Regions from separate parts of the Massilia sp. PWRC2 genome, predicted to be linked through region 1. Evidence: predicted binding sites of a transcription regulator. Region 1 holds the regulator's gene; the other holds the start of a gene.
What was found. Region 1 encodes LexA, which represses DNA repair genes until DNA is damaged. Its sites were predicted from a motif close to ACTGTATNNNNATACAGT; they were not measured.

Region 1 (3,408 bases):
TAGCGTGCGCGCTTGATGGCGGTGTCAACCTGGCGCTGGTAGTGCGCCTTGGTGCCGGTCAGGCGTGCTGGCATGATCTTGCCGTTTTCCTGGACGAAGTCTTTCAGGGTATCGACGTCTTTGTAGTCGACCTGCTCGACGTTTGCAGCGGTGAAGCGGCAGAACTTCTTGCGCTTGAACAGAGGGTTCTGTTGTTTGCGCTTTTCTTTGAGCTTGAGCTTGTTTTTGTCGAACTTTTTACCGAATGCCATTTGAGGCTCCTGTATCTAAAATATGCGCCGCAGATGCGGCCGCATTGAAATCAATGATGTGAAACACCAACGCTCTGCTATTCCGATTTTTCTTGGCAAGAAAACCCGTGAACTGGTACACCGCGCCCAACTCCGACTGGGCAAACCGTCCTGAGATTTCGCCAGCCGCAACGGCCAGCATCTCGAATTCGGTCAACCTCGCCACCCCTGCTTCAACCTGATGCGAACTGTGCGTCAGGGTGGCGGACACGATCGGCACGCCGGCCGGGGTGTAGCGCAATACGTCGCGCTCGGTAATTGTTGCTACGACCTGAAATGAATTCACTTCCCAGCTAACTTGTTCCTGCCAGTCAATCAGGCAGCGGCGGGTGCTGCGACGGCTGCTGGTGCTGGTGCTTCCGAGCGGTGGCTCTTGGCTGCATCTTCACGCTGGACCGATTTCATCATCGGCGATGGCGTGGTTTCAGCTTTCTTCATGCGCACGGTCAGGTGACGCAGGACAGCATCATTGAATTTGAAGGCGGTTTCGAGTTCGACCAGCGTCTCGTTGTCGCATTCGATGTTCATGCAGATGTAGTGTGCCTTCGGCAGCTTCTGGATCGAGTAAGCCATCTGACGACGGCCCCAGTCTTCGACGCGATGGATGTTACCGCCGCGTGCGCTGACGCTGGCCTTGTAACGCTCGATCATCGCCGGGACTTGCTCGCTTTGGTCCGGGTGGACGATAAAAACGATTTCATAATGACGCATTCAATTGCTCCTTGAGGACGTTTAAAACATAAGCCCACCTCGGCGTCAAGACGAGTGTGGGAAGGGAAAGCCGGCAATTATAACGCATCCTGGCGAAAATGAACACCTCCTTCCGTTGCCGAAGGGGGACTGGCCGGGCCAGGCTGGCGCCTACTCGCCCGTCCCGATTGCGCGTCACGGTAGCGTCAATTCCCCCTTTTCTCGCCCGCGCGCCACCAACTATGCGGTTATTTGCATAAATAACGCCAATAACAGTGAATTTCCCTTGCACGCGTCGATATACTGTACAAAAATACAGTCTGTCTATAACCCCAGCACTTACAGGCCCATGATCAAGCTCACTGCACGGCAACAACAGATTCTCGATTTGATCCGCGAGGCCATCGACAACACGGGTTTTCCTCCGACCCGCGCGGAAATCGCCAACGAACTGGGATTTAAATCAGCCAACGCCGCCGAAGAACATTTGCAGGCGCTGGCCCGCAAAGGCGCGATCGAAATTTCCCCCGGTACTTCGCGTGGCATCCGCCTGATCGGCGCCTCGGTGGAAGCAGCTCCGGCAGTGCCGGCCGCGCTGCTGACCATGGCGCTGCCGCTGGTCGGCCGCGTCGCGGCCGGTTCGCCCATGCTGGCGCAAGAGCATGTCGAAGCCACCTACAACGTCGACCCCGCCATGTTTTCGGCCAGGCCCGACTTCCTGCTCAAGGTGCGCGGCGAATCGATGCGCGATATCGGCATCATGGATGGTGACCTGCTGGCCGTCAAAAAGGTCGATAGCGCCAAAAATGGCCAGATTGTCGTTGCCCGCATCGGCAGCGAAGTGACGGTCAAGCGCTACCGCAAGACGGGCCGGCTGGTCGAGCTGTTGCCGGAAAACGCCGATTTTAAAATCATCGAAGTCGACCCCGACCGCGATGACTTCGCCCTCGAAGGCTTGGCCGTGGGCTTGCTGCGCAGCTGGCATTAAGCGCCGGCGCCGGCGGTCGCCGCCACGGCGCTGACCACCTGCATTCTGCGTTACAAGGGAATTACTTGGGCGCGTAGTTGCGTTTGCGCGCTTCAATATCGGCCTGGCGGTCTGCCGTCGGTGCCGACTTGATGATGTCATTGTGTTCCTTGACCCAGCTGTCGGTAGCGCTGCGCCATGCTGCGATATCGGCGAGAATAATTTGACTGCTGATGCGGGCGTCTTCCGCCAGCCGCGTATGGATCTTTTCCAGCCGCGCGTTGACCTTGTCGATTTCTTCCTGCTTCATCAGTTTGCCCAGATCGGCGGGCACCTCGCTGGCGAAGGTGGCGCCATTGAGCTTGCCGACCAAACCGTTATAGCAATCCTGCCACAGCTTCACGCGCGCGAGCACGGCGTCAATGTCAGGATTGTCTTTCGATATGGCGGGAATGCGGGGCGCGCTGCACTTGAATTTGCCGGAACGCAGTTCTTCGCCGTCATACCTGTCGGTCCAGAATGCAATGTCCGTTTGGCGAAGCACGCGCTGGCGCATCACTTCGAGCGCCGCGGCCGCTTCCTTGTCACCACTTGCCGCAGCGCGGCGGAACCAGCCCTGCGCCTTGTCGTCGCTGACGGCGCCCGCTTCGCCATACCAGTACATTTCGCCCAGGTGGCGCTGGGCCACCACGTTGCCAGCAGTGGCCAGCCGCGTGTACAGCTGCAGCGCTTGCGGATAGGATTTTTTGGCAAACAGGGCGTCTGCGTCGGCAAGTTCATCGGCAGTGGCGGCGCCGGCACACAGCAGCGCAACGCACAATACAAGAGTCTTCATGTAGGGAACCGGTCGTAAAAATGCCACTATCTTAACCGGATTGCGCGCCGTTTCCAGTGGCGTCCGCCCTGCTTACATAAATTTACTTTGGCGTGGAATTACTTGGTCGCGCCACCGCTGCGACCGGGCCCCGACTGCATACGCACGTCATCGGCGCTGCGGCGCAGATCGTTGAGCAAGTCGTCGCGCCGCTGCTGGCCCTTGCGCGCAGCAGCGTCGTTGGCGGCGGCCACGTGCGCCGCGGTGGCCTGGCGCCACGCTTCGCGGCGCGCCGTGATGTCCTGGGCATCGGTCTGGGCGGCGGTGATCACCTGCTCGTAGACGGCGGCCATGCGGTTTTGCGCGGCGTTCATTTGCGCCGGGCTCATCTGCTTCGCCACGGGCGCAGGAATCCGCTTGCCGGGCGGCAGCGCATCATTAAAATTGTTGACGAAGCCGTTGTAGCACGTCTCCCAGACGGCAATCGCCGCCTCGGTCTTGCGAATCTCGTCATTGGTGGTCGAGACAGCCGGGATGGCCGGCTTGGCGCAGGCAAAAGGGCCACTGGTCAAATCGTCGCCGGCATAGGTCGTCGTCCAATACGTGATGGCCTCGCCCTCGCTCACTGCCAGCGGATATTGCTGGGC
Region 2 (3,408 bases), on a different contig from region 1:
CGGGTATCAAGGCCGACCTGTTCCAGCGCCGCGGCCGCGTCGCCTTCAGCGTCTATGACTTCACCGTCAAAAACCAGCAGCTGACCGTGGTCGGCGGCAATTCGAACGTCAATCGCCTGATCAACGCCGCCAAGACCGCAGGCCGTGGCGCCGAAGTCGACTTCGAAGCGTTTATTACCAGCGACTTCAAGGTCACCGCTGGTGGCAGCTACAACTTCACCGAGATCAAGGATGCGTCTTTGTCGGTGAACAAGTGCGCGCAGTGCACGATCACCGATCCGATCAACGCCGCCGGCCGCGTCGTCATCGACGGTAACCCGCTGCCGCAAGCGCCGAAATACACCATGAATGCCTCGGCCCGCTACCAGTGGAACCTGGCCGACGGCCAGCTGTACACCCTGGTCGACGTCTCGCACCGCAGCCAGATCAACTTCTTCCTCTACGAAGCGGCTGAATTTACTGGCAAATCGCTGACCGAAACGGGCTTGCGCGTGGGCTACATTTTCGGCAATGGCAAGTATGAAGTGGCTGCCTTCGGTCGCAATATTGGCGACACCCGTCGCGTTACCGGCGGCATCGACTTCAACAACCTGACCGGCTTTACCAATGAGCCACGCGTGCTTGGCGTGCAGTTCAAGGGCAGCTTCTAAGCCGTTCGACGCTAAGTCGTTCGACGTTGTAGTGAAAGCCACGGTGTGAACCGTGGCTTTTTTAGTTGCGCTGCGACATTTGTAGCAGGGCGACTGGCACACTGTGCCGGTCCCCATGTTGATCAACCCCATCAGCAATAAAGCGCCGGAGCGCTTCCACCGCTTCTTCGCGCCGCTCGCCTAACTGCGCCAGCCACCCCGTCTCCAGCCATGGCGGACAGCGCGCTGCATCGCACGTCATCGCATAGCTGCTCCACGGCCAGCCTCCAGGTGTTGCGACCAAGCCTGCCCGCACCGGGTTGAGAATCACGTAGCGGATCAATTCCAGCAAGTGCGACTGCCGTTGCACGATCTCCCAGTGAAGTCGCCCCTGGAAAACGTGGCCGCGGGTGGTATGGCGCGCATTAAAGCGCTGGGTATAAGCGCCGTTCAAGTCGCGCATGCCAGCGCTGAGACTGGGCGCAAGAGTTTTCGTGACCAAATGAAAATGATTGCCCATCTGGCAAAAGGCGTGGATGCGCCAGCGCTGCTGCGCGCAGGTTTCGCCTAACAGACGCAGCCAGCCGCGACGGTCGTGGTCGTCGCGATAGATGGGCTCGCCGCGATCGCCGCGGCAGGTGATGTGGTAGACGGTGCCGGCAACGTCGATGCGGGCGGATCTTGGCATGGGGTGCTCCGGAAAGTGGTGGATGGGCGGATATGGGACAGGCACCGCGTGCCAGTCCCCCTGCGGCTGCCAACTTTGGGTTGGATGGCTGCGCCGCCGGCGAGTTCACCCCCGCCCAGGGCTTTCATCAAGCGAGGCTCTGATATACTGTATAGATTTACAGTAGTCTATTTTCCCGCGTGAATATCCCGGCCCGAAAAATCATCCATTGCGATTGCGACTGTTTTTATGCTTCGGTCGAAATGCGCGACAATCCTGCCCTGCGCGCAGTGCCGCTGGCGGTGGGCGGGCGTGCCGATCAGCGCGGCGTGGTGGCCACCTGCAACTATGAGGCGCGCCGCTATGGCATCCATTCGGCCATGGCCACCGCGCAAGCCCTCAAATTGTGTCCGCAGCTGGTGGTGGTGCGGCCAAATATGGAAAAATACCGGGTGGCTTCACGCCAGATCCTCGCCATTTATGGCCATTACACCGAGCTGGTCGAGCCCCTCTCGCTGGACGAGGCCTATCTCGATGTTTCCGGTTCGTCCCACTGCAAGGGCAGCGCCACCCTGATTGCCCAGGAAATCCGCCAGCGTATTTTCGATACGGTGGGCATCACTGCTTCGGCCGGCATTGCCCCGAACAAATTTGTCGCAAAAATCGCCAGCGACTGGAACAAGCCCGATGGCCTGTTTCTGGTGCGCCCGGCCGAGGTCGACGCCTTTGTCGCCGCCTTGCCCGTCAAAAAACTGCATGGGGTGGGCAAGGTGACGGCGGCCAAATTGAACGGCCTGGGGGTGCAGACCTGTGCCGACCTGCGCAGCTGGAGCATGCTTGAGTTGCAGCAACAGTTCGGCAGCTTTGGCGCGCGCCTGCACGATTTGTGCCGCGGCATCGACGAGCGCGTGGTGTCGAGCGAGCGCGAACGCAAATCGGTGAGCGTCGAAGAAACCTATACGGTCGATGTGCCCGATTTGCCCGCCTGCCTGGCCCTGCTGCCCGAACTGTTCGACAGCTTGCTCGGCCGCATCGAGCGGGCCGAGGCGGGGCGCCATATCCATAAATTGTTTGCCAAAATCAAATTCAGCGATTTTCAGCAAACTACCGTCGAGTGCCTCGGCACCACCCCCGACCTGGTGCAGTTCGGCCACCTGCTGGAGACCGGTTATCTGCGGCGCCACAAGCCGGTGCGCCTGCTGGGGCTGGGCGTGCGCCTCGGCGAAGAAGCCAGTCTGGAGCAGCTGTCGCTGTTCACCGGCATAAATGGCTGATCTCTTTCACCGCGTCATTTTTGCCCGCGACGAGCGTGTAGAATGGCGTTCCTCCTGCAGTAATGTACCTATCCTGAATCAATCGGACACCAATTATGTGGTTTAAGAATCTCCAGATTTACCGCCTGCCGGCACCGTGGAATTTCACCCCCGAGCAGCTCGAAAAAGCCCTTGAACCGGGCAGTTTTGTTCCCGCCACCAGCAATGAGTTGCTGCGCCAGGGCTGGGATTCGCCACGCGGCAATGGCCAGCTGGTGCATACCGTCAACAAACAGATGCTGATTCTGCTGGGCACGGAAAAGAAACTGTTGCCGAGTTCGGTCATCAACCAGGTCGCCAAGGCCAAGGCAGCCGAGCTGGAAGAAGCCCAGGGTTTCGCGCCAGGCAAGAAGGCAATGAAAGAATTGAAAGAACGCGTGGCCGACGAGTTGCTGCCGCGTGCCTTCAGCATCCGCAGCAATGTGTGGACCTGGATCGATCCCGTCAACGGCTGGCTGGTGGTCGATGCGGCCAGCCCGGCCAAGGCCGACGATGTCATCAAGTTGCTGCTCAAGGCGGTCGACAAGATGCCGCTGGAAAGCCTGCGCGTGCAGCGCTCGCCCGTCGCGGTGATGACGGCGTGGCTGGAAACGGATGAGGCGCCGGTCGGCTTTACCATCGACCAGGACACCGAATTGCGCGCCACCGGCGACAGCAAGGCTGCCGTGCGCTACGTCAAGCACGCGCTGGAAGCGGACGATATCCGCCGCCACATCGCCGCCGGCAAGCAGTGCACCCGCCTGGCCATGACCTGGGACGACAAGATTTCTTTTGTGCTCACCGAATCGCTGGCCATCAA

Region 2: a site for LexA is predicted at 1,464-1,481, ahead of dinB (DNA polymerase IV). Genes of this name have one in related genera too.

Annotation. Positions count from the first base shown of each region.
Region 1 is NZ_JAFCUW010000001.1:436,254-439,661, forward strand. Features, by position in the region: gene rpsR (30S ribosomal protein S18) at 1-251, opposite strand, end outside; gene priB (primosomal replication protein N) at 238-576, opposite strand; gene rpsF (30S ribosomal protein S6) at 606-1,001, opposite strand; gene lexA (transcriptional repressor LexA) at 1,330-1,968, shown strand; gene ACP7BZ_RS01990 (tetratricopeptide repeat protein) at 2,030-2,782, opposite strand; gene ACP7BZ_RS01995 (hypothetical protein) at 2,881-3,408, opposite strand, start outside.
Region 2 is NZ_JAFCUW010000006.1:59,151-62,558, reverse strand. Features, by position in the region: gene ACP7BZ_RS13225 (TonB-dependent receptor) at 1-650, shown strand, start outside; gene ACP7BZ_RS13220 (transposase) at 712-1,317, opposite strand; gene dinB (DNA polymerase IV) at 1,503-2,570, shown strand; gene ACP7BZ_RS13210 (recombination-associated protein RdgC) at 2,666-3,408, shown strand, end outside.